Bombiscardovia apis: one gene and its partner. The protein of the gene in region 1 interacts with the protein of each later gene in a pairwise test. Links are inferred from orthologs where the notes say so. Each region holds a gene or a part of one and is shown in the gene's direction. Other genes may lie near its edges.

Region 1 (15,655 bases):
CGCTAATTCAGTAGGGTTGGATTATATTAAAATGGCTCAGTATGCGGAACTATGGACCGATCCTGCACATGCAAATACTATGAATCCTAAGTATCCTGTATATGATCAAAATTGCGCCAATTTTGTATCACAAGCACTAGAGTATGGTGGTTTAGGGACTACGTCCGCGAATATGGCCAATAAAAATGATGAAAATCGTTGGACCGGATGGATCTGGGGCTCATGGAAGGCTTCAACGCGAACGTGGCATAATGCTGAAATGAATTACCGGTATATGGCAAATCATTCTAAATCTTTTTATAGAAGCGATATACGGTACACTGCCGGTGGTGGTTTAGCTTATGCTGATTGGCATAATAATGGGCAAATTGACCATGCTATGGTTGTCGTGGGCTATATAGGTTATGGTTCGGAACTGGGCCCTGTTGTGTGTGGGAAAACCAATAATTCTCACGATGTACCTCTTGCACAAATTACCCGCCGACATCCGGGTATGCGATGGCATGGTCTCCAATGGAGATATTAATAATATTTAGTGTAGTTTAAACGCCTGCATCGCCATAATTACGGCTAAACTGAGTGAATAGGTATGTGTTGTGTCTTATGCCTATTCGCTCAGCTTTTTTGATTCTCTTCTATGTATTTATGTCAACCTTTTAATGCTTTATCGTGCAGGTGTTGAAACTCATGGAATCAGGCCAAGCCTTGGTCGAAGTATTTGGTGGAGGCTATTTCGCCGTCGATACTGAAACCGGTGGGGCTGTATGTGAGGCGGGTGACGGAGTTGTTGTGGAAGGAGGGCATGGGCACTCGGTCCTGCTTGAGGGTGAGTAGAAAGAGTTCAATGGAGGAGCCGGAGCTGACGACGAGGACGTTGCCGCCGCCGCGCTGGAGGGCATCTTGGCCAATGCGGGTGAGGGCCTGCTCCATGCGCTGGGCCACCTGCTGGCTGGTTTCTGCCCGCTCTTCGGCCTCAAGACTTGTGCCGAGCGCGTTGTCTTGGTCGAGCCGGTGAATCTCGTCTTGAAGCTTGGCAGTGCCATCCCAACCGAGCTGCCGGCGGACTTCGGCAAGGCGGTTTAAGTCCTTACGCCCCAACACTTGTTCTATGAGCTTGGCGGAGCTGTAGCCCTCAAAGGAGCCGAAATTGGCTTCGCGCAAATCGGGGTCGATGCTCACCTGAACCTGCTCGTTGCCCGAATTGTCGAGCGCATTGCGGGCTGTGCGATATTGGCGGGTGAGGTTGCCGCTGTAGGCCGCAGTAAAGCGAATTCCTGCTAAGCCTCGGCCCAGCTGCTTGGTGCCTTCGACTCCCGGCGTGGTTAAGGGGAAGTCGGACCAGCCCTGCATGAGGCGCATAACGTTGGCTGTGGTCTGGCCATGGCGGGTGAGATAGATGGTGACTGCTTGCTGTGAAACTGCTTCTTGTTCGCTCATAAGACCTATTGTGGCCCGCCTTCGAGACCACTTTCACAACTTACGAATTCACAAGCTGGCGAAAATGCGCTATACTGCGTATCGTACCGGTTCGATACCCTGAATAAAGCAAAGGAGCAGTAGATGATTGAAACGGCCCAAGCGTTTGGTATAGATATAGGTGGCTCGGGCATAAAAGCTGCTCCGGTAGACCTCGTCGTGGGAGATTTTGCCGAACCACGTAAAAAGATTTTGACGCCTGAGCATTCCACTCCTGAAGCAGTGGGTAAGGTAGCCCGCCAGCTCCTAGACATGTTTGAAGTGCCGGAGAGCGCCCCGGTTGGAGTTGCTTTCCCGGCTCCTGTGCGCCCCGGCCACCCGATTGAGTTTATGGCCAACTTGGATCAGGCCTGGGTGGGCGAAGACGTATGGGAAGTCTTCTCGGAGGCTTGCGGCCGCCCGGTTTCCGTGGTCAACGATGCCGATGCTGCTGGCTTGGCAGAAGTGCGTTACGGTGCTGCTAAGGGTCAAGACGGTCTGGTGATTGCTACTACGCTGGGTACTGGCATTGGTTCTGCGCTTATTTACAACGGTGTGCTTGTACCGAACTCCGAGCTGGGGCATCTGATTTTGGATGGGAAAGACGCGGAGAAATACGCGGCCTCGTCGGTCAAAGACAAAAAGAAACTCTCTTACAAAAAGTGGGCTGGCCGACTCACTAAGTATTACTCCTTGCTAGAGCAGTACTTCACCCCTGACTACTTCGTGGTCGGCGGTGGTGTGAGCCGTATGAGTGAGAAGTTCCTGCCCTACATCGATGTGAAAACGCCAATCGTGCCGGCCGCCTTGCGCAACCAGGCCGGAATTGTGGGCGCGGCCTACTACGCCTCTTACATCGACGAGAAGGAAGCCCAAGCGTAAGGACTGCGGTCGCTAGGTGGGAGCAATCTGAAAGCTAGGTAAGTTGCCGGGCTTGAGGAGATGGGTGCATGCAGTTTTCTAACCGAACAGGTTCGACTCGGCTCAACCCCATCGCCCAAGCCCAGGCTCGGGCTTCGCAAGAGGGGCGGGCCCTGCGCTCGCTCAACGATTCAAACCCCACCAAACACGGGCTCGGCCTGCCGCAATTAGGGGTGTACGGGGCTGAGCCGAGAGGTCCATTAACTGCGCGGCAAGCTCTCGCCGATTTTTTGAGCCAACGTGGCGGTTCGGTGAGTCCGGGCGACGTGTATCTCTTAAGCTCCACCTCTCAGGCTTACTCCTGGCTGATGAAACTCCTATGCAATCCCGGCGATATAGTGCTTGAGCCGAGGCCGGGCTATCCGCTTATTGAGTCCATTGCCCAGCTTGAAGGCTTGGAAACTCGTTCCTATCTCTTGCAATACGATGGTTCTTGGACCATAGATTTAGCTCGACTCACCCAGCTGATTGAGGGGTCAGACGGCTCTCGGGTGCGGGCAATAGTGCTCATAAATCCCAACAATCCCACCGGTTCATACTTGCATGGTCCAGAGCGCGAGCGCATCGTAGAGCTCTGCCGAGAGCACGATATTGCCATTATTGCCGACGAAGTCTTTTACGATTACAGCCTCCAGCCCCTTCCTAGGCGTGGGCGCTTGGCAGGCGAGCAGGGCGTGCTCACCTTTGCGCTTGACGGCTTCTCAAAAATACTGGCAGCGCCCCAGGCCAAGGTCGGGTGGATTCAAGTTTCTGGGCTTAGCAACGAGGTGGAGGAGGCCAAGCGCCGGCTTGACCTCATAGCCGACGACTATTTGCCTATGAGTTCCATCGTTGCAGACCAGATTCCTGCCTTGCTCAGTCAGGTTCCTGCGCAAACACACTTGGTGCAGGAGCGCTGCTTGGCTAATCTAGGACGCTTGCAAGCCTTATTGGCGGCTCCGCAATGTCCTGTTTCGCTCCTGCATCCGGAAGCGGGTTGGAATGTGCTCCTACGCTTCCCTGCGGTAATAGATGAAAATGAACTCATCTTGTATCTCATTGAGCGTTATGGTCTTACCGGTCAGCCTGGCTACTTTTTTGATATGAGCGCCAACGGTTATATTGCCTTGTCTCTATTGCCGGAGCCCAGTGCTTTCGAGGAAGGGGTGCGCAGCTTCCTGGAGGCGGTTGAGGCTTTGCTGTCGTAAGCTTTGCTCCTTTGGTATCTGCGGTGGGGTTCAAGAGCTTAGAGGGCAGTGAACCAGGCTTGCACTTGCGCGAAGAGTGGATTAGATTTCAGCTCGACCAGACCTGCCGCGCATGCCAACACGACTGTAGCTAGTAAGCACAGCAAGAGGACGGTTCGAATGATGTAGACTCCCTTGCTGCTGGGCTGGAAGCTGCTGCCGGTGCTCGCCGCAATGGGCAGGGCAGCGACCAAGGCGAGCAACCAGGAGAAATCGAGCATGTAGCGGGCATCGTATCCTGCGATATAGGCAGTGAAGAGCATGAGGCCGATGGCCAGTAGGAGCATGCTGGCAATCAAGGGCAGACTCTGCGCAGCTTTGAGCTTGCGCCGTACCGCAGGTAGGAGCAGAAGGAGGAGGGCTAGGGCCACGATGGGTGCCAAGACGAAGAGACCACCTAGGCCGGGCTCAGTATATTGCCAAACCGATAGCGGGGCAGGGGAGCGCTGCAAGTAGGGGAAGCTTGAGGTTGGTGTGAGCGGCAGAGCGAGATAGTAGACCACGAGCCAAGCCAAATTGCGCATGGGCGGTTTGTATGTGTTTAGGTCTACGACCGTAATTTGGTAGGTGTTACCAAAGTTGAATGCCGAACCGAAACGCCAGGCGTTGTAAGCCAAGAGCGGAGCTATGACTGCCATTACGGGCAGGAGAGCGGTGGTGAGTATGGCTGCCGAACGAGAGCGGCTAAAAGCAGGGCGAATCTGCTGGCTGGCGGCCTTACGCCGGGCTGGACGCACGCCTGCCCACATGGCTTTGAACTCGTCGGCGAAGATAGGGAAGGCGAGCAAACCGCTAAGAATAAAAGTCTGCCGGCAGCCTAGGGTGGCACTAATGGCTACAGCGCCTGCAGCAAGGCGGGGCAAGGAAAGATAGACCTGCGCATTGGCATAAGCGCTGTGGTGCTGGTGGTCCAAATCTGAAGCGGTCCAGGCCCGGGAAGTTTTCGAGTTGGCGATGCGCACTCGGCGGGCACCCAGCCAGAACCAGAGGCCCAAGCTTACCAGCAGGAGGGAGGCGTCGAAGGGAACCGTGTAAAAGTTGTTGCGGAACCACAGGTAGACCACTTGCGAGCCGGCAGTAAAGGTGAGCAGGGCCATAATAGTGGCAGCTAGGCTGGCTTCGGGTAGGAAGCGGCGAATCAGTCGCACCACCAGCAGGGAAGAAAAGATTGTGAAGCCAGCTATAAGTAAGGCGCAGGCGGCGGGCGTGGGTAGCATGAGGCCACCGGGCACGAAGAGGGATGTGACTAGCCGGTAGGGGGCGAAAATGAGCAGGGCTGGCAGGGGGCCAAAGTAGGAATACCAATGGCCTTCGTAGAATACGTGATCCCAAAAAATGGGCTCTTCGCCAGTTGCGAGTAGGCGTTCGCGGGCGTACACGTCGTAAGGGTTGATAGAGGAAAGATGGTCGGGCACGGGCAGGTTGAGCCAAGATTGGCCGGAAATAAAAGCGTCTGCCAAGTGACCATACTGGTTGAAATCGTAAGTGTATGCGCCCGGATCATGGTAGGTCCTGACCGTAAAGCCGTTTACTTGAGTGGCAACGGTGGAAGCGCACCATAGAACCATAGCTAGGAGCGGCACCCACAGTGCCCAGCGTTGGGTTCGGCTGCCGGTGTTGAGACGCACCCGCCAGAGCTTGGAACGTGGTGACAGGGCAATGATAAGCGCTGCAAACAAGGCCATAAGCACTACCCGAGCCAGATTGAAAGAGAAAGGAATGCGCGGGTTGACTTCGAGTGAGTCAAGGGCTACCACAGCCTTATATTCTTCACTAATCCATAAACGCACCCGCTGAGCCTGGTCAATCTGGCTGCGGTTCTTTACATAGAGCGAGCCGGGCACGGTGGGATTGACCATGCTCGAACCGGCTGGCTCCCATTGCTGAGAAGACTTGGGTTGTACATCGAGGCGAATATGGACCTTCCAAACGGCGTGTTTGTTTTCGTCTGCGGTGAGTTTGAGCCTACCTCCGTCTGCTGTTTGGGCTGGAACTACTTGCACATAGTTCAAAGATTGAGCGCCCGGAGCCTCTATATAAGCCTGAGTGGGGTCGGAAACGAGCAAGGCCCCATCTTTGAGACGGACCAAGCCCTTGCCCAAAGCTATTTGAGACTGGCTGGCCGAAGTTGAGTTGGCCGAAGCATTGGCATTGGCAGAGGCCAAGGAACGCCAGTGGGGCAGGTTGAAAACCGCGCATTCGATAGTGAGAATAATCAACAGCGCAAGGAGTGCCTTGCGGGCCCAGCTTGGCGCCGATCGGGGGTGAGATAAAGCTATGTGCACATCTTTATTCTATAAGCTGGATGTCTGGAAGACCGGGGAGAATGAAAATATGGCGAGTAGCAAGTCGATTTCAGACGGAATGGCGAACTTCGGGCGCAAGTTGGCCCGGGAGTTGCGCGGCGCGGTGCAAACCGGTTTTAAGGGGCGGCCCGACCCCAGTGAAGAGCAGCCTTTAGCAGGCGCGATCCAAGACATTGCTCGGGCTATGAACGCTAGCGGTCAGATGCTCAGTCCCGAGCAGGTGCACGCCTTCTTATCCCAGCGCGCTCGCCCCTTACATCCCTTCGATAAACGGCGTGTCTTGCATCACATGGAGGGCGTACCTCAAGATTTAGAACTCGGCTGGGTTCAATATCCAGATTCGCGAGGAGCTTGTTTCTCTCTGGGCATTTTTACTAGTAAAACTCATTTTGCTCAGATTGCTTTGGCTGATGATCGAGGCCGAGTATTCGTAGGTGAGAAAGCCGATATGGACACCTTGGGGCTTGAGCCGGTTTTCATGTTTGGCAAAGAACGCACCGTTCACATTCCCTATGGTCGGCGCTTCGGTAAGGAGAGCGACGGGCAGGCGGCGTCGGCAGTTGACGCTATCCAGGGCGGCATCATTGGGAAAGACGATACCGGTCACATGTCTTGGTTGGCTTCTTGGCTTAAACGAGACAACCGCTACACGCTTGAGCAAATGCGTCCTCATTTGCCATCAGATATGCGTTATGACTTGGAATACCGAGATGCCATATCTATAGCTTTCTTTAGCGCTTACATGTTGCCCCGAATTGCGGGCAGGCTCATGGGCTTTGGTGCTGGCAACATCTTCCGGCGTCTCAACCGAGAAGCACCTATGGGTGCTATACGCCGCTCGGTTAGCGACAGTTTGCAAGCTCACGCCGAGGGCATGCGCACTTCTGGCCTCGAAGATTACTTTGGCGACCTTATGCGCGAGGCCGGTGCGCTCGATCCTATTCCGGGGCTGGAAGCCGTTCACGGAGCCGAACCCATGCACTTGTACGCCTCCTCCTATTCAGGGGCTTACGTCTTTTCTTGGGACAGCGGCATGGATATGTCGGCAGCCCTGCGAGCCCTACGCATTGAAGGCAACCTCAACCGCTTTGCCTCCGTTTCCAGCTGGCTTGAGCGCAACGCTCGCCTCGGCGCATACCCAACCGAAGATACGGTAAACCGTGTGCAGGCCGCCCAGCTAGACCAAGCCCTGCTCGACAATCCTGCCATTAGTGCTTTGCAGATGGAAGAGGACTTCCCACTCGACTTTGATCCAGTAGAAGGAGATGGCCGCCAAGCTGCCGTGCTACTCGTCGACAAAGCGCGTACAATGGCTACTTCCGTAGCCTCAGAGAACCCCAATCCGGTAGAAGAGTCGCAGAGTCGCTTTGCCAGCAAGAACCAAGGCAGTTCAGAATGGCTCTACCGCAAGACGTTCTCTACGCTTTTACGCAGCTTGCGGCTGCCCTTCCGCTTCGATGTGGATTTCCGATCTCATGTGAGTGAAGGCCAAGTGGCTATCGCCTTTACCAGTGCCGGACGCTCTATGATGCCTTCTTCTCGTTTTGAAAGCAGCCGCAACGGTTGGGTGGACTTGAGTGAATCTGAGCGCTCCCAGATGAGTGCTGACTACAATCTGCGCGTGGGCATGATGATGGCAGCCCTGGCTTTTGGCGTAGACGACTCTGTCTCGCAAGTTTCTTTGCATATTGACTCTTTGGGTTTGGAAGAAGCCCAAGCTCAGCAAGACTCCGCCATTTCCGAGATGATGGCCCAGGCTCTCGCGGCTTTTGAACGCGCTCGCACCGGTGGCGGTGCCGTAACTGGCTCTAAGGGAGACCCTAAGGATGGAGATATTCACGGCGATCCCAACCACTTGATGACCCGTGATAGTGCCCCAGGCGTTGTTAACCAGGGTGCCGAAGCTCCCCAAAGTGGTGCTCCCTCTGCTGCTGAGACAAGACAAGGAGAAACTGAGGCTACGTATTCTACCCAAAGTGAGCCGCAGGGTCCAGTAGACCCAGACGATGCCCAGGCAGTCAACCAAGAGTTTGCTGACCTGATGCAGGGTATCGACTTGGATTCGATGACCTTTGCTAGCCCCGCAGATTCGCAAGATAGCGTAGATGGGCTCGACCAAGATAGTGACAATCTGGGCGAGTTTGGCGAGCAAAAAGACGGCGATCCACTTTCGGCCTTAAGACGGAACCCGACCGTGCGCAATTTGGTTACCGTCACCTTCACCCGTGAACTTTTCTTAGCCCAGCTTCGCCAGCATGGTTTGGAAGATCCGAAGAGCTTCTACCGTTTCTTCGATGCCAGCATGGATGTGGATTCAGAAGGCGGATTAGAGCCGGTCAGTGCCGAATTCGATATGCGAGATGGGCGCTTTGCTCCACGCGGCTCCCAAGATGAGCCCGAGCTTGAGGATTTGGAATTTAGTCAGCCTATCGCTCAGATTGTGGGTGCCGAACACGTGACTGGCCTCTCTATCCAGCGAGCTGACCTGCTGGAACGAGCAATGGCTGATTTTAGGCGCCTGTCGGACAGCCAAGATTTAGGTGCTGCTGCTAAAGCTCACGAAGCTATGAACGTTGTAACTCGCATCGGTGACCCTGAACTGAGCGAATTGGCCCCGCAGGTCACCAGCGCTTTGATTGATACTAAAGCCATGCCCGACTTGCATTTTGCCCTCTCCGATCAGCTTGACAGTGAACGAGTGAAGGCTCGCGACCTGCTTTTCTCAGGGGAGGTAGGTGCCGCCCTCCAGCTGGAGTCTGAGGCCGTTGCCAAGGTAGATGCGCTCTTCGCCTCTAGTAATGACACCCACAGCGTGCCACGCTATTTCAATTCGTATGCCGAACGTGTGGTCTACAACCGCCTCTTCGCCATTCCCGGCGAGCGCACGCTCCTCATCCCCGACAACCTGTTCTATGCTCATCTGGAGCTGTCAGATTTGCTGACCCAGTTTAAGCAGGGCACTCAAGCCTTGCAGCATTTGAACACTATGGTCGCCTATGCGCCGGCCTATCCATTGTCGCACCTGAAACTGGCTGTGCAACTGGCTCGCAACGAGGATTGGACGGGAGCCCGGGCTGCCACTCTCAATGCGCTCAACGTAGCCTTGGACCGTTCGGATGCAGCTTTCGCATACTACCGCTTTGCTTACGCGGCGTGGATGCGAGACGAGTTTGCAGTGGCAGCAGCAGCCTACCTTATGGCTGAACACATCAGTCCTGGCCGCATTTCGGCCCTGCGCAGCGAGTTCGAAGAGCTTGCGGCACGCGCGGACTCGCAGTGCATTCCCATCCCTAGAGACTATGATGATGCACGACTGGTTTTGCAGGAGGAAGGGCTGCCAGTTTGGCCGCATACTAAGGTTGCGACCATCGTTCGTCAGGCTGCCCGAGTCTTAGTAGATGCTGGTCAGTTCGTGCCTGCGCGCACCCTGTCGGTCGCTGCGGCACGCATGAATGACGAAGAGAGCGATGGTCTGGATATGGTAGAGGTGCAGTTTTTGCAATCACTAAGTGCGTGAAACTTTGGGAGGAGAGTTGACTAACGTGCAAGCAGACCATATAACAATAGGTAGTGATGAGTGGATTTCTGGTCTGAAACCAGATGATGCTGATGCTATGAAGTTGGGACAATTAGACGTCTCTAGTTTGAGCGCATCACAAGCCCAACGACTGTGGGCTCGACTGGCCTCGTGGGTAGAGTCAGACCAAATTGCTTATTATGTCAACAATTCTCCGGTTTCATCCGACGCTGCCTACGACGCGCGTATGCGCTGCCTACAGGCGCTCGAAGCTGACTTTCCGAGCCTAGACACTCCGCAGTCTCCAACTCACCGGGTGGGTGGATCCTTCTCGAATGAGTTCACTTCTGTACGCCATCCCACGCGGATGATGAGCTTGGATGATGTCTTTTCAATCGACGAGCTGCGCGAATGGTATCAAGGTGTACGCGAAGATTTGAATTGGCCCGAAAATAAGCCTTTGGCCATGACTTCGGAGGTGAAAATTGACGGCTTGGCCCTCAACCTTCTCTACCGCAACGGCGTACTAGTTCAAGGGCTCACCCGCGGCGATGGCGTAACCGGTGAAGATATTACGCTCAATGTGCGCACGATTAGCTCGATTCCGCAGAATTTGGGCGGCTCTCCGGCCGATATTCCAGAGTTTGTAGAGATTCGCGGCGAAGTCTTTATGCGTTTTGAAGATTTTGATGAACTCAACCGTCAGCAGGAAGCCAACGGCAAGCCGCCTTTCGCTAACCCTCGCAATGCTGCCGCCGGTTCATTGCGGCAAAAAGACCCGCATGTAACCGCTCAGCGCAGCCTGAGTTTCTATGCACATGGCATTGGACGTCTGACATGGGGGCCTAAGCATCCTGAGGGCAGCCACGACGAGGTAGTGGACCAGTCGCAAGCCTACGAGCTGTATACCAAGTGGGGCATTCCTGTCTCGCCATACAATCGCATCGTCAACTCTTTCGATGAGATTCTTGAGATGATTGACCATTACGGCAAGCATCGCAGCGAGATTGAGCATGCGCTCGACGGCATTGTGGTCAAGGTAGAAGACATTGCTTTACAGCGCCGCTTGGGTTCGACTTCACGGGCTCCTCGCTGGGCTATTGCTTACAAATACCCGCCTGAAGAGGTCAATACTGAGCTCCTCAACATCACCGTACAGGTGGGCAGAACTGGCCGCATTACACCAGTGGCCATCTTGAAACCCGTGTATGTGGCGGGCTCAACAGTCTCTCGTACCACCCTGCACAACCCTTCTGAGGTCAAGCGCAAGGGCATTTTGATCGGCGATACGGTCGTGGTGCGCAAGGCTGGAGACGTGATTCCTGAGCTGGTAGGGCCGGTTTTGGAAAAGCGCAAGGGGCGCGAGGACCAGCTGCGCGAGTTCGTTATGCCTCAAAATTGCCCTTCCTGCGGTGCAAAATTGGCTCCAGCGAAGGAGAACGACAAGGATATTCGCTGCCCCAATGTGGAATCCTGCCCGGCCCAGCTAACAGAGCGCATTATCCACTTGGCTTCGCGCAAGGCTTTCGACATTGAGCACTTGGGGGAGCAGGCGGCTATTGCTCTGACCAATCCTGAGGAGAATCGCCCGGAGTCGGTCGATGTGTATACGCCCAATATGCGCGCAATCATTGTGAAAGCTGGGCAGGAGCCCGTTCCTTATACACCTCCCGAGGGTACTGAACTGCCGCCGATTCAGGAGCCAGTCTTGAAGAGCGAGGCCGGGCTGTTTTCTCTCAAGATTGAAGACCTCAAAGAGGTAACTGCTTGGCGGCAGGTGCCGATTTTGGAGGAGACTACCATCGAGGGCGAAAAGTGGCGCACGATTCGCCGCAAGATTGGCGACTCTGGTCTGTGGTACCAGGCTCCGGCCTTCTATAATCTGCCCAAGTTCGATGCTTCTGAGGCTTCTGAGGCTTCTGAGGCTTCTGAGGCTGCTGAAATAGAGCAAGAGAGCGCTACAACTGACGATTCTGCTGGGGTTCAAGCAAGCCAAGAGACCAACAAAAGTACTGACACTCAGCCGGCTGAGACTACACAAGAACAAGAGACTGCCCAGGAGCCCGCTATCCAGGAGCCAGTCGGATACTTGCTGCGTGAGGGTCAGGGTGAGCCGGGGCGCAACACCCTACTCATGCTCGAAGAGATCGACAAAGCACGCTCAGCAGACCTCTGGAGGGTGCTGGTGGCCCTCTCTATCCGCCACTTAGGTCCAACGTCGGCCAGGGTCATAGCCCGGCGCTACACCTCGCTTGAGGCCCTTGAACATGCCGACGAGGAAGAGTTGGCTGAGCTGGATGGCGTGGGCCCCGAAATTGCCCACTCCGTGGCTTCGTGGTTTGAAGGAGCCCGCCAAGAAGGTGATTGGCGCGGGCAGATTTTGCAGGCTTGGAAAGCGGCAGGCGTGGGCAACCACACCGAGCAGATTACCAAACCTCAAATATTGGAAGGCATGACTATCGTTGTGACCGGTACCCTTGAACACTTCTCTCGCGACTCAGCTAAGGAATCCATCATTGAGCGCGGCGGCAAGGCTTCGGGATCAGTCAGTAAAAAGACCACTTACGTAGTCTTGGGGGCTAATCCCGGTTCTAAGGCAGCCAAGGCTGAGAGTTTAAATGTGCCCACTTTGAACGAGGAGCAGTTCAAGCAGCTCATAGAGACTGGCAACCCTGGCGAACTGTCGCAGTCTGAAGAAGAAGGCACTGAGCCAAAGGCGCAGTAATCATTACCTTGTCTCGCAGTTGAGCCGTGCTGGCTGCGAGACAAGAAGGCTCTGGCGGGCTTGGCTTGCAGCGGCTAGGCTGGATGCAATACTAGTTCGCTTCCGGGCGAGCTGGTTGGCGAAAACTTTACAGGCAGCGCTAGGGCGCACGAGGAGGGTCATGCTGGCACAATCCGATTTGGAAGCTTACGCTAGGCGGATTAAGTCCGACGTTTTCGCTCGTCTCAGTCAGGTTATCGACCCCGAACTTGGGCGCTCAGTCACTGATTTAGGGATGATTACCGATATAGAAGTTGAGCCTGCCGGTATCGGCCCAGAAAGCATCGGCGGCCCCACTCAGCCCATTTTCGACGTGACGGTCTATGTAGAACTCACCATTGAGGGCTGCCCGCTGACCGCAACCATAGCCGAGCGCATCAATACTGCGGTCACCTCTTATCCCAAAGCTATATTGCGCCCCCGTCAAGAAGTTTCGTCGATGAGTCAGGAAAAGCTCAGCGGTTTAGTGGACCAACTCAAGGCCGAACGCCGGGCCAATCCCTTCACGAAGTCCAACAGCAAGACGCGCATTTTCGCCGTTGCATCAGGCAAGGGGGGAGTAGGTAAATCTTCGGTTGCTGCCAATCTTGCTGCCACCTTCGCAGCCTTGGGATACGACACCGCTGCAATCGACGCTGACATTTACGGCTTCTCCCTGCCCGGACTCTTCGGCGTTCATTCCCAGCCCACCAACTTGAACGGTATGCTTATGCCAGTTACTGCTTGGGGGGTCAAACTTATCTCCATTGGCATGTTTGCTGGCGCTGAGCGGGCCATACTTTGGCGGGGGCCTCGGCTGCAACGCTCCCTTGAACAATTCTTGAGCGACGTGTGGTGGGGAGAGCCCGACGTTTTAGTCTTAGATTTGGCCCCCGGCACCGGAGATATGGCTATTTCTGTGGCCCAAGCCCTGCCCAATGCCGAACTAGTCATAGTGACCACTCCTCAGCCTTCGGCCTCTGATGTTGCCGTGCGCAGTGGCTTAGTGGCCCTTCAGGTGCCTACGACGGTGCGGGGCGTGGTAGAGAACATGTCTTGGTATGACCATGAAGGCGAGTGCCTGCGCATCTTTGGACAGGGCGGCGGCCAGCGGGTGGCTGACCAGCTGACGCAAGCCTTAGACTACCAAGTGCCGCTTATGGCCCAGCTGCCCTTGGAGCCGAGTGTCAGAACGGTAGGGGAGTCGGGGCGACCTGCGGTCTTGCGTGCAGACGGCTCGCTCGACAGCAGTGCCTTGGCAGATCAGTTTAAGCACTTGGCTAAGCAGCTGATGGAATCTGGTGCAAGCGCTCAACCTGAGTAGGTTGTGCAGAGTGTGCACATTCGACCACATTCTCAGCTTCCATGTCCGCTCGCCCCAACTTATGCATACACTGGAAGCTAAAGATGCAAGACTTGAGAAGGGGAGGTTGATATGAGCCGACCAGAGGGCGGAAGCCATATCAGTGAGGACTCGGCTGAAAGTGAGGCCGGGCGCTCCAAGCGGCGGATAGTGCTGCTGTGCATTGTTGCTGTTGTGGTGATTGCAGCGGGTGCTACTAGCGCTTGGGCTGTGAGCTCACACAACTCCCAAGTTCAAGCTCAAGCCTCGGCTTCGGCAAGTGAGAGTTCTCGAAAAGCTTCTGAAAAAGCTCAGGCTTCGCAAAAGGCCAAGACCCAAGCATCAGATTCTGCGCTGAAGGTAAATCCGGCATCTCCTACTAGTAGCGCGCAACCCTCAGATCCATCTTCGGCTGGTCAAACCGATCCTGGTGCGCCTCAGCCTGATCCGGGCGCGCCTCAGCCGGACCCAGCAGGCAACTGTGCTGCCTATCAGGGCACCTATGTCAATGCTCAGGGCGGTAAGGCCAGCTTGGCCGTGAACTGCTCTATTGAAGCAGACAGCTTCGGCAGCCATATTCAGAGCGTGCAGACGGGAGGGCCGGGAGCTTCAGGGCAGGTGGCCGGCGCACTCGAATTGATTATGGAGCCTCACAATGGCAACGCCGTAGCCTATACGCTCTTCCCTCAGGGTGTGGGCGCAGGGTATCCGGGTGAAGATACCAGCCACAACCGCTTAATCAACCATTCTGGCGGCCCTATATCGGTTATGTCTTATCAAGACTTCATGAATGCGGTATACATCTTGCAATAAGCCCAAGCCCAGCTTTGTGCTTGCAAAAGCCCGGCAGTCCTTGCGATTGCCGGGCTTTCTTGTATGCACTTTTCGCTCCCAGCAAAGTCTAAGGTAAGGCTCAGCTAGCTTCCGGTTAACTCTAGGCTAGCTCCCGGTTAGCTCCAATAGTGTAACTTTGGTCACCAAAAATGACACGAACGCTGAAACGATGAAGGGGATATGACTTGTATATCTTTACCAACGCACTCAAAAATATATGGAGGAATAAGGGTAAAAACCTACTCTTTGCTCTTATTGCTCTCGCCATAATCATTATCTCGACCATGGGCTTGCTCATTCGCGGGGCCTCCAGCGAGTTGATTACCAACTACCGCAACCAATACGGCTCCAAGGTCACGCTCTCGCCCGACTTCGACAAAGTGGGGCCGGGTAAGCAGCAGACAGGAGGGCCGCCTTCTCCTAAGCAGGTTGTAGATTTTGGTAAGTCCTCGCTCATTCAAAAAAGCATCTATACTGCCAATATCCCGGTAAATCCTGATAATCTTAAGATGGTGGATCAGGATGCTGATAATGGTGGGGGGAAGACCATTATGAGCTCCGGTGATTCCATGGGCTCCCCTGAGGGCAAAGATGTGACGATGCCCACCGGCAAGATTTTGGGATATAACAGCCCCTCAATTTCAGATGATTTCACTTCTGGCAAGCGGCAGATTCGCGAAGGCAAGATGTATTCAGCTAAAGATGACTGCCTGATTAGCGAAGATGTGGCCAAGCTCAACAATCTCAAAATTGGCGACAAGATTACCGTTAAGGGCATGGATAAGAAGTCTACGCCTTCTACCCTACGCATTTCGGGCATTTATGCGGATGCTACGACCTCCAAGCAAGATATGCCCTTCAAGGATGCTTTCTCTAATCGTAAAAACGAAATCATCACCTCGCAAGACACCGCTCTTGGCTTGAGCATCTTCGGCAATTCCGGCACCATGGAAGCGGACTACTACTTGAAGAACCCTGACATGTTAGACGACTTCCGCAAGGAAATTGTCAAGAAGGGTTTGCCAGACACCTACAAGGTTACGACCGACGAAGCAGCCTATCGCAAGGCCACAGCCCCCTTGGAGAGCTTGCAAAAGGTGACGACCATCTTCCTGATTCTGGTAGTTGCTCTGGGCGCTATTGTGCTCCTGCTGCTTTCGATTATGTCGATGCGCTCTCGCCGCTACGAAATCGGCGTTTTGCGGGCTATCGGTATGAAGAAGGGCAAGGTCAGCCTCGGTCTGGTCAGCGAAGTTGTAGTGATTGTGGCTCTGTGCTTAGCGGTCGGATTGGGAATCGGTGCCAGCGCTA
Region 2 (15,999 bases), 330 kb from region 1 along the record:
GACGATAAGGCGAATCTGCTCAGCAGAGTCCGTGTCGTAAATAGTAGCGATAACGCCGCCAATAGCCAATACTGCGGCGTCTACGATATCCCACTCATACGAGGTTTGGCACATGAATGCGACAGTATCGCCTTTTTTGAAGCCGGAATGAATCAGGCCTTTGGCGGTCTGGCGGATGTCGCTCAACACTTCGCGCCCTGTGCGATAGACCCATTCGCCGTCCTTGCGGAAGTGCAGCATAGGAGAGTCAGGTGTGCGCTCTGCTCGGTCCTTGTATAAGGTGTATACGGTCATGTCGTCGGGGATTGAGCCCGCACCTTCAGTGCTCGCAGTGAGTAGGCCGGAAGCTTCGTCGATGAAGGTAGTAGTTGGGTACCCGTTGGCCCAGTCGTGCGTGTTGGGCAAAGCGATGTCTGCTTGCTGGCCGGCGAAGTTTTGACCGCTCTCCTCAGCAGCGTCCTGCTGGTGGTCCGTCTTTCCTGCGTGCTCAGCCATTTTCGCAGCGTAGTTCTTAATAGAATTCAACAATGCCACCTGTGCTCCTTACCGCAATTTGATACCCTAAGCCTAGCCTGCCTCGTGGAGATTCGCCGTGTTAGCGCATTTCACTTACAACTGAGTGTGCATTTAAACTTTATGATTAAGCAAATCGTGAATGCGACACTACTAAATCTAAATACATCAATCGAGCTTATCGGTGTTACCCGCTAATGTTAAGCATGCTTTGACGCCATATCTTATACCTCGCTAAGAGGGTAAACAGAAGCTGATAATGTGTGAATCTTGCTCTATGTATTCACATGCCAAGTTGTTTAAAAGCTTCGGGAGCAAAACCGGCATTTTTATATGCTAAAAGGACTTGATATCCTAAATCCTCATTGTTGAAGTATTCTCCCATAAGACGAATAGCTTCATCTCTTGTTATTGGCTTGTCTATATAAGCTTGTTGAATAATGGCATTCTCATACATATCGGGCCTTAACCGTTGGAGTGGATTACCCTCTGCCCTGCATAGAATTACCAATATTAAAGCAAACATGAAGTCTCTTACATCTCCTGTAATCATATGTTGAGCAAGAAGAGCTTCGTATGGTTGATTAACTTTGAACTCTGCCGCAACAGCAAAAGATTTTAAGAGCTCATTCATTGTTTCCACTTGTTTCTCAAGATTTATGGCGGAAGACCGTAGACGGCTAATCTCTTTTTTTGCTGCTTCCTCGGTTTTGCACATGAGAGTAATCACTTTCTTCGTATTCTCTTTCGTACGGCGAAGTTCCTACTTACAATAGACAATCGCTGTAATACAATGCTGAGAAGTAAAAGGGGCACAATGTAGAAAGAGTGAGAACGAAAATATCCGAACTGCAACTAGTAAAAGTTATTCATTCGTATAATCCCTCTAAATGGAATGGGGAGGCTAATTAGGATTAGCGCCCCATTCCATTAATGAGGTACTACATCATAGGTTGAGTATCTCAAAAGCCCTCGGTGATGTTCCTGTGGCTTTATATGCCGCAAGAATTTTACGTCCGAGGTCTTCGCTATCAAAAACCCTGCCTATTACATGAATTGCTTCAGAGGCAACGATAGGTTTATCAACGTATGCTTCCTCCATAATCGAGTTTTTACGTAACTCTGATGGTATTGGCGGAAGTGTCCTGCCTTCGGCTCGACATAAAACAGTGTCTATCACAGAAACTGCAAGTTTCTTTTCATCTCCTGTAATCATGTACCGAGCTAGAAAGGCTTCGTATGGTTGATCTTTCCTAAACTGTGTTGAAACTGCAAATGACATTAATAATTGTTGCATGCTGTCCAATTTGCTCTCAAGATGAGCAACAAAGTTCTGTAATTGTGTAATCTCATCTTGTATTTCTTTGGAAAAATGGTCCATATTCTCTACCTTTAAAGGAAAATCCACAAAAGGACTCTCAAGCTTTGAGCAATCGTGATTCTTTCTTACAACGGTGATTCGGTTAGAAAAACGCTGAGAAAAGGTAATGATGGGGTGCTAATGCAATCATGGCGGCGATTGTCTGACTTACTTTGTTCATGACCAGTTTTCCTCAGTGATAATCAACAATATTTGTAACAACGATACGTGTTGCAATTCCTAGTTAATGAAATAAAGCTGGGAGTAAACACTTTACGACAGCGCTGATTTATGGTGTTAACTCTCAGTGTTGGTATGCATCCGTGTTCTGCAACAGGAATGGGAATGCGGAAACTTTATCTTTTTGAGAGAAGCTGACACATGTGACAACAATAGCGGTTGTATGAGTATTTCATTAGTGAATTGTTAAGTCAAGTAATGCTGTAAATAAGTAAATACTTTACCTCTGCTTAAACAGTTCAACCCTGATTTTTATTATAAATTTTGTTTGAGGTGTAAAAGAAAGTAGCATATGGTAATCCGTGCTGGGGCATGGATAAAACATGCAGCTAAAGTAATCTCTAAGAATATATGGAAGTAGTGCGTATCGCCATACCAGTGAGTTTTCTTTGTTTGGTATATGATCAATGTTGAGGCATAGATTAGGGCCAACGTTAGTTGCTTTTGCGTTACTTACTACATATTCAGAAGATTTTGCAATTCGTAAGCAAAAACCCGGAAGTGCTGATTTCTCAACGATTCCGGGTTATTTGTGGAGCTAAGGGGGTTCGAACCCCTGACCTTCTCCATGCCATGGAGACGCGCTACCAGCTGCGCCATAGCCCCGTTTCTTGAACCTCGAATAGCTTACACCAAATCGGCTGGAGTTTGCAAGTCAGTGTGTCGCCGAGCAAAATCTATAGTGCTGGCTCTGGTGCGCTGAGCTCGTGCTATTGCTTGAGTCGGTAGGGCTTTGCTGAGAACTCAATTGTTGCGGGCGGCTAGGATAAAACTAAGAAGTGGTAGTACTGCTAGGGCTAGTAAGTAGTTGTAATGCAAGTTGGCGAAGGAGTTTGGCGTATGGATGTCGTGGAAAAGAATGAGCAAGTCTGCATAGTGAATGCTTTGCCTATGGAAGAGGGGGAGCGCGAGCGCTTTATTGACTTGGCGCAGGGCGCCCAGCAATGGTTCATCACGCCGGACCAAGAGGGTTTGGAGACTTTGCCGAAGGACTGGCATGAGCGGGTAAACATAGTGTTGGGCAACCTGCCGCCCGCAGATATCGCCAAGTGTTCGAATTTGCAGTGGTTGCAAACGGAATCAGCGGGCGTCAATGCCTACCAAAAGCCGGGAGTTCTGGGGCCTCAGGTGAAGCTCACGGGCGCTTCTGGCGCCTATGGGAAAGCAGTTTCGGAACATATGTTCGCAATGATGTGGGCGCTGATGAAACATCTGCCCGAATATAGAGATTTACAGGACCGCAAGCAATGGAAACCCTTAGGTCAGACGCTAACTCCAAGCGAGTCGACGGTACTAGTGCTTGGCACCGGAGATATAGGTTCGCACTTTGCCCAGCTAGCTCACAATGTTGGTGCTCACACTGTAGGAGTACGGCGCAACCCTGAGCGTAGTGCACCCAGCATTGACGATATGCATAGCTTCGAGGATCTGGACCAACTCCTACCTCAAGCAGATGTCGTTGCACTGGCCCTACCTGCCGCTGCCGATACTCATTACCTGATGAACGAACAACGCCTGCAAGCTATGAAGGAGCGGGCCATTCTTATTAACGCAGGTCGGGGAGATGCGGTTGACTGCGCGGCGCTAGCTCGCGTATTGGCCTCGGGGCATTTGTGGGGCGTTGGCTTAGATGTGAGCGATCCCGAGCCTCTACCAGCCGACCATCCACTATGGGCTCAAGATCGATGCTTGATTACCCCACACGTAGCCGGAGGAGCTAGTCTGCCCTCAAGCCATGCCAAAGTTATTGACATTGTAGAGAGCAACTTAGAGCGGTTCTTAGCAGGGAAAGACTTAATCAATCGAGTCCAATAAGACCCTCCCAAGCCCCATGCTGACAGTGAGAGCCGCCGGTCGAGTAAGTGCGGAAGAGCGTATTCTTGCTCACGAGTATCGATATTCGACGTGTCGAAGTCCATGGGCAGACTATCCTGAGAGAGTTAGGCCAAAATCTGCTTGTGCCGACTCCTAAAAGTTGCGCCGATTCAGTTCTGGTTTGTACAATAGCTGGTTCAGACAGGCTCGTATGAGCTGCAAACCGGCGCACCGAAAGCAATCGTGAAGGTCGTGGTTGTTGAGCGAGAGGCGGTGATGGCGATGATGAGAATTTTCAGCACCATGAACGGGCAAATTGAGCAGATACCAGCTGCCCAAAAAGGTTCATGGACTTGTTTATCTGAACCAACCGACGTGGAACTCGCAAATGTGGCGCAAGATACCGGCGTGGATTTAGCTGATTTGCGCGCTCCTCTTGATGACGAAGAACGAAGCCGTGTAGACGTAGAAGACAACTACACGATGATCATCGTGGATATCCCTACTGTTGAAGAGCGCGACGGGCGTGACTTTTACGAGACGATTCCTCTCTCCATTATTGTGACCGAAGACCAAATCATAACGGTCTGCATGCACGACACGGTTTTGCTACATCCCTTCATGGAGGGCACTATCCGCGGTTTCAACACTTTTATGAAGTCGCGTTTCATCTTGCAAATCCTATACCGCAACGCCACTATGTACCTGCGATACCTGCGCATCATCGACCGCGAATCCGATAAGCTCGAGCTCAAGCTGCGCTATTCGATGCAAAACCGTGAAATTCTGATGCTGCTTGAATTGAGCAAGGCCTTGGTCTACTTTGCAACCAGTTTGAAGTCAAACGAAATTGTGTTGGAGAAACTCACAAATTTAGACCGCATCAAGCAATATCCTGACGATGAAGATCTGCTCGACGACGTCATTACTGAAAATAAGCAGGCTATCGAGATGGCGAACATTTATTCTTCAGTTCTCTCAGGCATGACTGACGCTTTCGGCTCCATTGTGTCTAACAACGTGAACAACGTCATGCGTATTTTTACGATTATCTCAATTTCACTGGCGGTGCCAACACTGATTTTCTCGATGTATGGTATGAATTTCCAAAACGGCATGTTTGGCATGCCTCTCACTGACAAACCTTGGGGATTCGTAGCTGTTGTGGTAGTTTCAACCGTGTTGACCGGCGTGGTAACTTGGTTCCTCACTCGTTCGAAGTTGTTCAAGTGAGGCGATGGGCATGAAAAACTTGCTGGGGCTGGGTGTACGAAAGTTAGCTGCGTCACTGACGGCAGCTGCGCTCAGTGTGGTTCTGGCAGGCTGTGGCGAGACTGCCGCAAATTACGATGTAAGCGCTATCGGCCCCAAGATTCACGTGGGCGTTGCAACAGACGAGCCAGGTTTAGGTTTTGTGCAGTCAGGCCAATATACGGGCTTAGATGTGGAAGTCGCTCGCTATATTGTTCACGAGCTCGGCTTCGTGCCCTCGGAGATTGTTTGGCACAGCGTTGAGCCTTCCAATAGGGAAAGCATGCTGACCGACGGTACGGTTGACATGATTGTGGGAAGTTATTCCATTACGGCAGAGCGCCAGAGTCAGGTTGACTTTGCTGGGCCATATTTTGAAGCCGGGCAGGATTTGCTGGTGCGCAAAGCTGGCAAGCACATCAATCGGGTCGAAGACTTGGGATCCGAGCGTGTCTGCACAGCACAGGGTTCAACATCGGCCAGTGTGATTCGTCAGCATGACCCTCAGGTTCAAGTTGATGAGCGAGAGCGCATCGCAGTGTGTATTACAGCTTTACTAAGTGGCCAAGCCGATGCCGTGAGTGCAGACGACATTGCCCTGAGCGGACTGTCCAAAGTTTCAGGAGGCGGTCAGCTAGCCGTAGTCGGCGCCCCATTCTCAGTTGAGAAATACGGGGTAGCGGTCCGGCATGGTCAGCCGACTTTGGTGGCACAGATTAACGATGCGCTTGAAGCTATGATAAAAGATGGCTCTTGGGAACGCGCAGTAAAGGATGCTGCACGCAGTATTGACTTCAAACTCAGCCCCTCACAGCTGCGTCCGCCGGCTTTGGATGGTAGCTTGTCACAAGCCCAGCGCTGAATCTAAACCGAGTAATGTCCACTAGTTGGACGTTCTTGTGCTGGTGTCCACCTAAATAGGGATAATGCAGCGTATGAGCGAGAATGAAACGAGTACCCAAGAGTACAGCCTACCCAGTGAGCCCGAGTACCGCTACAATGCCGAGATGGCGCAGACCATCGAGAACAAGTGGCAAGACAAATGGGAGCATGAGGGCACCTTCTGGGCCGCCAATGCCAAGGGCGAGCTGACCAATGGTAAGGGCGAGCATGCGAACGGTGCTTCCCCCTATTTCGTTATTGATATGTTCCCCTATCCTTCGGGCAAGGGCTTACACGTGGGCCATCCGCTGGGCTATATCGCCACCGACGTGGTTTCTCGCTACCATCGCATGAAGGGCGAGAATGTCTTGCACGCTATGGGCTACGATGCTTTCGGCCTGCCCGCTGAGCAGTTTGCAGTGCAGACCGGCCAGCACCCGCGCGTCACCACCGAGCAAAATATTGAAAACATGCGTTGGCAGCTCCACCGTATGGGTTTGAGTTTCGACGATCGCCGCAGTTTTGCCACCATCGACAACAATTACATCCGTTGGACCCAGTGGATTTTCTCGCAGATTTACGACTCCTGGTATGACCCGGATTACCGGCGTCGCGATGGTGGGCAGGGTTCGGCTCGTCCAATTACCGAGTTGGAAGCAAAGTTTGCTGATGGTTCCAAGCCCATTCCCGGCCATGAGCACGAAGAAGCTAGCTGGTCCAGCTTAAGCAAGGCCGAGCGCTCTGACATTATTAACGAGTTCCGCTTGGCTTACATTTCTAAGTCTCCGGTCAACTGGTGCCCAGGCTTGGGCACGGTTTTGGCCAACGAAGAGGTCACAGCTGAGGGTCGCTCCGAGCGTGGTAACTATCCGGTTTTCCAGCGCGAACTCAAGCAATGGTCTATGCGCATCACTGCTTATGGGCATCGTCTTATTGAAGACTTGGATATTTTGGATTGGCCCGACAAGGTCAAGCTCATGCAGCGCAACTGGATTGGTGAATCCCACGGCGCTTCGGTCCACTTCCAAGTTGAGGGTGGCGATAGTCCTCAAGACATGGAAGTCTATACCACCCGCCCTGATACGCTCTTTGGCGCGACCTTCACCGTTGTGTCTCCTGAACATGCCCTCTTGCGCCATGTGCCGGCTACTTGGCCAAGCGATATCCCGCAGAGCTGGAAGGGTGGCTATAGCTCGCCAGTTGAGGCCGTACAAGCCTATCGAAAGGCTGCTGAAGCTAAGACTGCCCAAGACCGAGTTGATGCAGCTGGCGAAAAAACTGGCCTCTTTACCGGTCTGTTTGCTGTCAATCCCATTACCGGCGCGAAGATTCCCGTATTTACTGCCGAATATGTCTTGATGGATTACGGTACTGGCGCCATTATGGCAGTGCCCGGTGGCGATCAGCGAGATTACGATTTCGCTATGAAGTTCGAGCTGCCGGTCATCTACACAGTTCAGCCGCTGCCTGAGTCGGGCGAAAGCCTCGAGGACTACCGGGGCAAGGCCCCATTCGTCTCTCACGACGGTATCGTGGTCAATTCAGACGTGGAAAGTACCTATACTAGCGGCGATGCTTTGAGCTTAGACGGTCTGCGGGTCGACGACGCTATCGAAAAGGCAACGGACTGGTTGGAAAAGGCAGGGGTTGGTCAGGGCAAGACTTCCTACCGCCTGCGCGACTGGCTCTTCTCTCGTCAGCGCTACTGGGGTGAGCCCTTCCCAGTGGTCTACGATAAGGACGGCTTGCCGCACCTGATTCCCGACAGCCAGCTGCCGGTCAAACTCCCAGAGGTGCCTGACTACAGCCCGAAGACCTTTGATCCTAACGATGCTGAGTCCAATCCAGAAGCGCCATTGAGCCGCAATCAAGATTGGGTTGAGGTTACGATGGATTTGGGAGATGGTGAGCAAACATACTATCGCGATACCAACACCATGCCCAACTGGGCTGGCTCCTGCTGGTACTACATGCGATACATCAACCCCGGCGACGGCCAGCACATGGTCGATCCAGACGAATACGACTACTGGCTGGGCCCCAACCACAACGCGAGCGCCGGCAAATCTGGTGGCGTTGACCTGTATGTGGGCGGCGTTGAACACGCAGTTTTGCACTTGCTCTACGCTCGCTTCTGGCACAAGGTCCTCTACGATTTGGGCTACGTCTCTTCGGTCGAGCCATTCCACCGCCTCTTTAATCAGGGCATGATTCAGGCCTACGCTTATACCGACGAGCGCGGCCAGTATGTGCCGGCAGCCGAAGTTGAGTCTCATGAGGAAGACGGCCAGACCGTTTACACCTGGCAGGGCGAGAGCGTGAACCGCGAGTTCGGCAAGATGGGCAAGAGTCTGAAAAACATCATCACGCCAGACGATATGTACGCCACTTACGGAGCAGACACCTTCCGCCTCTACGAAATGAGCATGGGGCCATTGGCTGAGTCTCGCCCTTGGAACACGCGCAACGTCATCGGAGGCATGCGCTTCTTGCAGCGTCTATGGCGCAATGTCATCGACGAGAACACCGGCCAAGTTCGGGTGAGCGATGTTGAGCCAGATGAAGAAACGCTGAAACTGCTCAACCGCACTATTCACGACGTGACCGACGAGATGGAAGGCATGCGCCCCAACACGGCCATCTCCAAGCTCATTGTCTTGAATAATCACCTCACCGGTATGGAAGAAGTGCCTCGCTCGGCAATTGAACCGCTCGTTTTGATGCTGGCACCGATTGCCCCGCATATTAGTGAGGAATTATGGAGCAAGCTGGGCCACGAGGATTCGCTTGCCCACGCCCCATGGCCAACCTATGACGAAAGCTACTTGAGCCAAGAGACCGTGACTGCGGTAGTGCAGGTCAAGGGCAAGCTGCGCGGCAAGCTTGAGGTGAGTCCAGATATTTCAGCCGACGAGCTTCAGGCCTTGGCGCTCGCCATCCCGGCAGTGCAAGAGCGTTTGGGAGGTAAAGATCCTCGCAAGGTGATTGTGAAAGCGCCCAGAATTGTGTCGGTAGTGCCCGCAGAATAAGGCTTTTCGCACATTCGACCACATTGCCCGTTCAGCCTAGCTGGGCGGGCTTTTTTGCGCCACAATGGCAGGTATGACGAAATCTTTACCGCAACCGCCCAGGCCGGATTCGACCATGCCTCGTCTGCGAGCGCTCACTAGCGAGCATCCGCAGCATCCACCGAACCCTCCCGCTCAGCCAAGGTCCAAACTACAAGCACCGCCCGCGAGCCTGGCTCAAGCCTCTCAAAGTGGGCATACAGCTTTGGTGGCACTTGCGGGAGTGCGCTCCTCTGACCAGATAGGGCGAGTGCCGGACCTTGCTAGTGGCAATGCGCGCAAACGCCCTCGAATAATGGTGCAACCAGGCCATGCAATGCTCATTATTCTCATTTTGACTATCGCCTTGTGTGCAAGTCTTACCTTGCTGGTGCAGCAGGCCAGTAATCTCTCGCAGGCAGGGCAAACTGGCGTTCACATCTCGACAAGGCAAAGCAAGGATTCGGGGGGCCATGCTGATTCGCTAGCTCGTACTACTACTGAAAGAGGGAAAGTAAGTCAGAACCCGGGTAGTGGCCCGCCAAGTCCTGAGTCAGCGCCACCGGCCGCGAATCCTCCTACTCTCCCCGCTGGCGTGGTCAATCTCAATAGCGCTGATGCTAGCCAGTTAGAGTCTGTAAAGGGCATTGGCCCGGTCATGGCCAAGCGAATAGTGGAATATCGCACGAAAATCGGCGCCTTCACCTCCGTTGACCAGCTTCTTGAGGTTCAGGGCATCGGCAGTAAGACTTTAGACAAACTTAAGTCAAGCCTGGTGGTCCAATGAGACTATCGTTGAATCTTCAGCGCGACCCACACCGTAGGCGAAACCAGGGTCCGCAAAACTTAGAGTTCGGTCCGGAGCGCTATGCCTTTTGTGAGAAGGGAAGTATGGACTTTCGCATGCTGCCTTTTGCTCTGGTGGCATGGGCCAGCAGCTGGTGTATGCAAGAATATTTCGACAGCAATATGAGCCCCTCCGCAGCTGCTCGTACAGCGAAGGCAAGGGGAGAAGCGGTGCAAGCTCCTAGCCTGATAGACCTGTGGGCGCTTGCTCTGGCGGGTCTTGTGGCTGTGGGAGCTCTCGTCTTTTGCTACCAAATAGTGAAACGCTCTGGGGAGGGCTATCGTAAGTTCTCTGCCCGCCATTGCTTTTGGCTGCGAAGACTGCGCATCTGGTTACCGTATTGGGGTCCCTATGTATTGGCCATGCTTTGCTTGGCGCTCGCGACTGCCACTGCTGCATGTAGTACTTCGCTGATTCAGGAGTCTGACACTGCCACGCGCTTAGCAGCTGCAGGAACGCCTTCGGACAGCGCAAACGTTCGCGTATTGACTCCGATGATGGCCTCCGAGCGCAGGGGATATGCTTGCAGGGTAGATGTGCGCATCGATTCCATCAGTGCTTTGGGTGTGCTCGCTCCAAGCAGCGCTCGGGCACGCTTGCACGCAGCTCGAAGCGATTGCGTATTTGTGCAAGGTGGCTGTTACCAGGTTCAGGCAAAAGTTAGCTTTGCAACGTTCGGAGCCAGTAGCTTGTGGCTGACTTTGCCCCAGTCCAAGCCTTCGGTGAGTGCAGGGACACATCACAGCTCAGTGCGACTCTTGAGGCAACCGAATTGGTTGAGCGCAACTATTGGCAATATGCAAACGTCTTTTTTACAGGTTACTCGGGCTTTAAGTGACCAGGGCAGAGTGTTGGTGCCCGGTCTTACTCTGGGCGTTATGGGGCAGGAGTCTTTTGTGGCGGAGCACGGCGCTGGCTCTCAGGCAGAGTCTGGTGGCATTGATCCTGCTTATGCCACTACTATGAAAGATGATTTTAAGCGTGCTGGCATTATGCATCTCATGGCAGTTTCAGGCAGTCATTTCTTACTCATTGGCAGCTGTCTTCGTTGTCTTCTCAATGCGGTGCGAGCGCCCAAATGGGCCCATGCCGGTGTGCTCACGCTCAGCTTTTGCGCTTTGGCCCAAGCTATGTATCCGTCTGATTCGGTGCTTCGGGCGCAGGTTATGGGCATCGGCGCAGCGCTCGTTTCGGTCAGTGGGCGCAAGTCGCAGTCGGTGAGTGTGCTGTCGTGGACTACTCTTGCCGTTCTTCTTTTCAGTCCTGCAATGGCGCGCTCATTTGGTTTTGCGCTTTCGTGCGCTGCGGTTTTAGGCATCACTATGGGCTCTGCCTTGCTTTCAGCCAGGCTTGAGCGCTATATGCCGACAATGCTGGCCCAACCTCTTGCTATGACTCTCTTAGCTCAGGGGGCAACCTTACCTATCCAAGTGCTGATGTCGGCGCAACTGCCGGTATTGTCTCCATTAGCGAATCTGCTTGTTTCACCGTTTGTAGATATTGCTACTATCTTTGGCCTATGTGCTCTCTCGATTGCCTGGCTATTTCCTCCCGTGGCCTTGCTTTTAGCGCAAGTCGCATCTTGGGGTACGCAAGTGATGTTTCTTGTGGCATCGTGGATGGGAGGTTCGTCTGCGAGCGTTCTGCCCTGGCCGGCAGGCATTTTTGGCGCTTGCGCAGTGCTCGTCATAGAGCTCGCTGCCGTGGCTTGGGTTTGCGCTCTTCGCTGGTGGTCTCAATGGTCGAGGTTGCAAAAAGATCCTGCTTTCGCTGGGCAAGATGACTTAGTCTTGCTGGCAGGTGGCGAACCGTATACGAAGACCTTATGGCATCGCATAAGATTGTGGTGGCAGGAATCTTGGAGCCTGGTCACTTCTGCTCCCAGCCGCTACAGCAAGCTCGGCTAGGATTCTTGTCCACCGATTGGGAGAGATTAGCACTATGACACAAGTTCAGCCCACCCTAGCACCGGTCACGATAGTGGCTGGCGGTAATGCTTTACTGCGCGAGCGTATGGTGAGCCGGTTCACTCATGCAGCTCAGGCCTCACGCCCCGACGTGGACACGATTGACCTAGATGCTAGCAGTGCTGATGCTTATAGTTTCCAAGAAGCCGTCAGCCCTTCTCTGCTGTCTGCAAGCGCTATTGTAGTGTTGGACCATTTGGAAGATGCTAAAGAAGCTTTGGCCAAGGCTATTCTTGCCTTTTGCAAGGAAGCCACGGCAGATCCAGCCAATTCAAGCATGCTCATCTGCCAACATAGCGGCGGCAATAAAGGCAAGCGGCTCCTCACCGACCTAGCTAAAGCAGGAGCGAATCAAGAGTCTGTGCCAGATTTGAAGAGCGCTGATTCCAAAGTTTCCTTCGTGTTAAGCGAGTTCCAACATTACGGTAGGCGGGTAGATCCCCAAGCCGCACAGATGCTGGTCAGTGTCCTTGGTGAGCGTGTTGACGAGCTGGCTGCTATGTGCGAGCAGCTATGTTTCGATTTCGATGTCGACCCCATTCCATTGGAAGTGGTTGACCAATACTTGACTGATAATCCTCAAGCCAGCGGTTTCAAGGTGGCTGATTTAGCTATCGATGGCAAGGGTTCGCAAGCTATTGTGGCTATGCGCCAAGCTCTTGAACAAGGCGTAGATGTGCTAACCATGGTGGGCACACTTACTTTTAAGACTCGCGTGTTGGCTCTGGTTTCAGCCTTAGATGCTGGCAAAATAACTATGGGTCAGGTGGGGGCACCGCCTTGGCAAGTGCGTACTGCCCGCCGTCAACTGCGAGGATGGACATCGGCAGGCTTAGCTGCGGCGATTGAGGCTTTAGCTCAGGCAGACGAGCAGCGCAAGGGCGTGGGCGGAGATTCGGTGTACGCTCTAGAACGAGCTATTTCTTTGATTGCACGTAAAGGACGACAGGAGTAGGTATGGCAGGCAGTATGGAAGCCGACAATACCATGGAAGTTAGTGCTCCTACAGCCGAGCGTATGCGGCACATCGGATCTGCGCTTGCCAGCGTCGTGCAGGGAGGAGACGTACTGGTCTTGTCCGGGCCTTTAGGAGCCGGCAAAACCACTTTGTCACAGGGCTTGGGCAAGGGTTTGGCAGTAGATGGGCCCATCGTGTCTCCAACCTTTACCATCGCCCGCGAATTGCAAGGCAGGGGTGCAGACGGAAAACCCTTGCGGCTGGTCCACGTCGACGCCTATCGCCTAGGCTCTGTCGAATATGAGCCAGGGCAGGCAAGCGTGGGTAGGCTCCTCGACGAGCTTGAATCCCTAGGACTCGATGAAGCCCTAGAAGACCCGGGTGAGCATACGGTGGTCCTGATGGAATGGGGCCAGCAGATGGCCTCAGCTTTTGCCCAAGAACGTTTAGAAGTCACCATAGATAGAAGCGTGAGCCTAGGAGATGATTCAGCTTCCCTGTCTGCAAGCGAGCTCAGCAGTCAGGGGCAGCGGATAGTGACAATCCATGCGGTAGGCTCTTCTTGGATACCAAGGATGGAGCGCTTAAGGAAGGCGATATCACATGAACACTCACAGTGAGCACCAGGCCGGCGGCAGTCAGCAAGGCCGCACGCTCCTTATCGACACCTCTTACGGGCTCACTGTTGCCCTCGACCATGCGCCGGTCATCACCGAGCAGGATTCTCGCCAGCATGTAGAACTGCTCCAGCCCAGCATTCAACGGCTCCTCACCGAAGCCGCAATCGAAGCAAGCAGCATCTCCACCGTCATCGTTGGAGTTGGTCCAGCACCATTTACGGGATTACGTACCGGCATCGTGGCAGCTAAAGCACTCGCTTTCGCAACCGGGGCGCAACTGATTGGGCAAGACATTTTGAGTGCTCAAGCAGCCTGGTCATATAAGTGTTTCGAAGAGGCAGCAGTACAAGAACGCGCCTCAACCAAGACTGCTCAACGGCTGACCTTGGCAGTCAATGATGCTCGCCGCCGCCAGCTTTACTTCCAACTCTTCGAAGAAGGTGGGCAGGAGGAAACTAAGGCAGGAGCGCGCCCCCTAACCGAGATGGATATTGACTATCCAGACCACATCGCAGAACGAATTAATCAAGCTTGCTCCCAATGGCAGGAGCAGCATCTAGGCCTCGACTATCAACTCGTAGTCACCGGGCGGGGAGTTGAAAAATACGCAGAGAGTTGGAAACAATTGGACTGCCCCGCCCTCATTCAAGAAGACTCGCTCCTGGACCACGGCGAGCAAGGCGTCCAATGCTTTATTGATTGCGCTCGTTCAAACCGCGATGGGCGCTCCGTAGAACCCCTATACTTGCGTCGGCCCGACGTTTCTGTGCCCAATCCGCGCAAACATGTGGTGAGCGCCTGATGCTACGAGAGGTAGAACTCGCAGATGTGGACGCGCTCGCTGACTTAGAGCGAGAAGTTTTTGCAGCAGATGCATGGACGCCAGGAATGCTGCGGCAAGAATTACAAGCTCCGGCACGCACCTATCTGGCCGACGAATTTCAAGGGCAAATCCGTGCTTATGCAGGCTTTTGGTACGACGGTGAAGACGCAGAACTCATGACAATAGGGGTGCTTGAGCAATACCGGCAGCAAGCTTTGGGCTCGACTCTGCTTACAGCGCTCATAGCACGCGCCAAAAACCAAGGAGCCCGGCGCATGCTACTCGAAGTACGCGTTGACAACGAGCCGGCTATAGCAATGTATACCAGGTTCGGCTTTGAGCGATTAGGATTGCGCAAACGCTACTATCAGCCAGAGGGAATCGACGCCTACACGATGGCACTTCAACTCAGCGACTAGACAACTGAACGAGAGTGGTAACTTGCTACCACAACTGCCGGGTGAAGAGCGAGATGATCGTTTTGTATGATGAAGAAAGAGGATTCGATAATGAGTGCACCAGTAGTTCTAGGTATTGAATCAACCTGCGATGAAACCGCAGCCGCTGTCGTATGCGGTCATAGCCTCATTTCCAACGTCGTAGCGTCCTCTATGAACGAGCACGCCCGATACGGGGGAGTTATCCCAGAAATCGCCTCAAGGGCCCATGCTGAGGCTTTCGTGCCGGTAGTCTCGCAGGCGCTCGCCGATGCCAACATGGATATAGCAGACGTTGATGCTATTGCCGTTTCGGCTGGCCCCGGTCTGGCTGGCTGCCTGGCGGTAGGCGTTTCGGGAGCTAAGTCCTTGGCCTTGGCGGCCAACAAGCCCATATATGGCATCAACCACGTTATCGGTCACATCGCCGTTACTCAGCTCCAGTTCGGCGCCTTCCCGCAAGATACTTTGGCGCTCATCGTCTCTGGAGGCCACACGTCTTTGCTGCACGTGCAAGATGTGGCCCGCAAGATCGATGTTGTCGGCACAACTTTAGACGATGCAGCAGGGGAGTGCTTCGATAAAATCGCGCGCATTCTCGGCTTCCCCTACCCGGGCGGTCCTCATATTGATAAACACGCTCAGGCCGGAGACCCTCACGCTATTCGTGTGCCGCAAGGGCTGACTCAGGGCAAGGCGGGGGCCCAGCATCCTTACGACTTCAGCTTCTCAGGAGTCAAGACTGCGGTAGCTCGCTGGGTTGAGGGGTTGCAGGCTCAGGGCCAGCCCGTTCCTGTTGATGATGTCTGCGCATCCTTGGCTGATTCGGTTGCCTCAGTTCTGACTAATAAGGCTATGGCGGCATGTGATTTATACGGTTCAAGCACTCTGATTGTGGGCGGCGGCTTTACGGCCAACTCTCAGCTGCGCGACAAGCTAGTCGCTACGGGCAAGGAGCGCGGAATCGAAGTGCGCATACCCCAGCGCCAACTCTGCACCGACAATGGCGCAATGGTAGCTATGCTGGGCTCCAACCTAGTAGAGGCAGGAGTGCGCCCCTCAGCCCTAGACTTCCCCATCAACTCCGCCATGCCACTCTCCCAGATATGCATGTAATACTGTTATTATTTGCTTCCTATATTTCTTGGTAATATCAACGTTTTCCTTAAGTTTCATGAGTGTTTGTAATTCACTACAGAAGATGAGTTGTTAAAAAGAGCTTTATAGTATAAAGTACTT

Evidence for each region.
Region 2: the proteins of ligA (region 1) and leuS interact in binary tests that used the Escherichia coli proteins (3 or more experiments, as listed by UniProt). The link is inferred for Bombiscardovia apis from one-to-one orthologs.

Annotation. Positions count from the first base shown.
Region 1 is NZ_AP026800.1:1,260,838-1,276,492, reverse strand. The notes cover bases 9,156-12,350. They hold ligA (NAD-dependent DNA ligase LigA), read left to right. Parts: upstream 9,156-9,522; coding sequence 9,523-12,150; downstream 12,151-12,350. Other genes in these bases: R8377_RS05000 (P-loop NTPase), read left to right, coding at 12,311-12,350; R8377_RS05010 (tetratricopeptide repeat protein), read left to right, coding at 9,156-9,425. Outside these bases: R8377_RS05035 (amidase domain-containing protein), read left to right, coding at 1-526; R8377_RS05030 (histidine phosphatase family protein), read right to left, coding at 694-1,437; ppgK (polyphosphate--glucose phosphotransferase), read left to right, coding at 1,561-2,337; R8377_RS05020 (pyridoxal phosphate-dependent aminotransferase), read left to right, coding at 2,406-3,563; R8377_RS05015 (hypothetical protein), read right to left, coding at 3,602-5,821; more of R8377_RS05010, read left to right, coding at 5,937-9,155; more of R8377_RS05000, read left to right, coding at 12,351-13,492; R8377_RS04995 (hypothetical protein), read left to right, coding at 13,604-14,323; R8377_RS04990 (ABC transporter permease), read left to right, coding at 14,530-15,655. UniProt on the Escherichia coli protein: DNA ligase that catalyzes the formation of phosphodiester linkages between 5'-phosphoryl and 3'-hydroxyl groups in double-stranded DNA using NAD as a coenzyme and as the energy source for the reaction.
Region 2 is NZ_AP026800.1:928,621-944,619, forward strand. The notes cover bases 5,752-9,290. They hold leuS (leucine--tRNA ligase), read left to right. Parts: upstream 5,752-6,114; coding sequence 6,115-9,090; downstream 9,091-9,290. Other genes in these bases: R8377_RS03565 (transporter substrate-binding domain-containing protein), read left to right, coding at 5,752-6,041; R8377_RS03575 (ComEA family DNA-binding protein), read left to right, coding at 9,164-9,290. In the rest of the region: R8377_RS03535 (AMP-dependent synthetase/ligase), read right to left, coding at 1-534; R8377_RS03540 (hypothetical protein), read right to left, coding at 797-1,231; R8377_RS03545 (hypothetical protein), read right to left, coding at 1,460-1,894; R8377_RS03555 (D-2-hydroxyacid dehydrogenase), read left to right, coding at 2,954-3,928; R8377_RS03560 (magnesium transporter CorA family protein), read left to right, coding at 4,211-5,161; more of R8377_RS03565, read left to right, coding at 5,172-5,751; more of R8377_RS03575, read left to right, coding at 9,291-9,895; R8377_RS03580 (ComEC/Rec2 family competence protein), read left to right, coding at 10,000-11,862; holA (DNA polymerase III subunit delta), read left to right, coding at 11,897-12,877; tRNA (adenosine(37)-N6)-threonylcarbamoyltransferase complex ATPase subunit type 1 TsaE, read left to right, coding at 12,880-13,500; tRNA (adenosine(37)-N6)-threonylcarbamoyltransferase complex dimerization subunit type 1 TsaB, read left to right, coding at 13,484-14,302; rimI (ribosomal protein S18-alanine N-acetyltransferase), read left to right, coding at 14,302-14,742; tRNA (adenosine(37)-N6)-threonylcarbamoyltransferase complex transferase subunit TsaD, read left to right, coding at 14,833-15,876.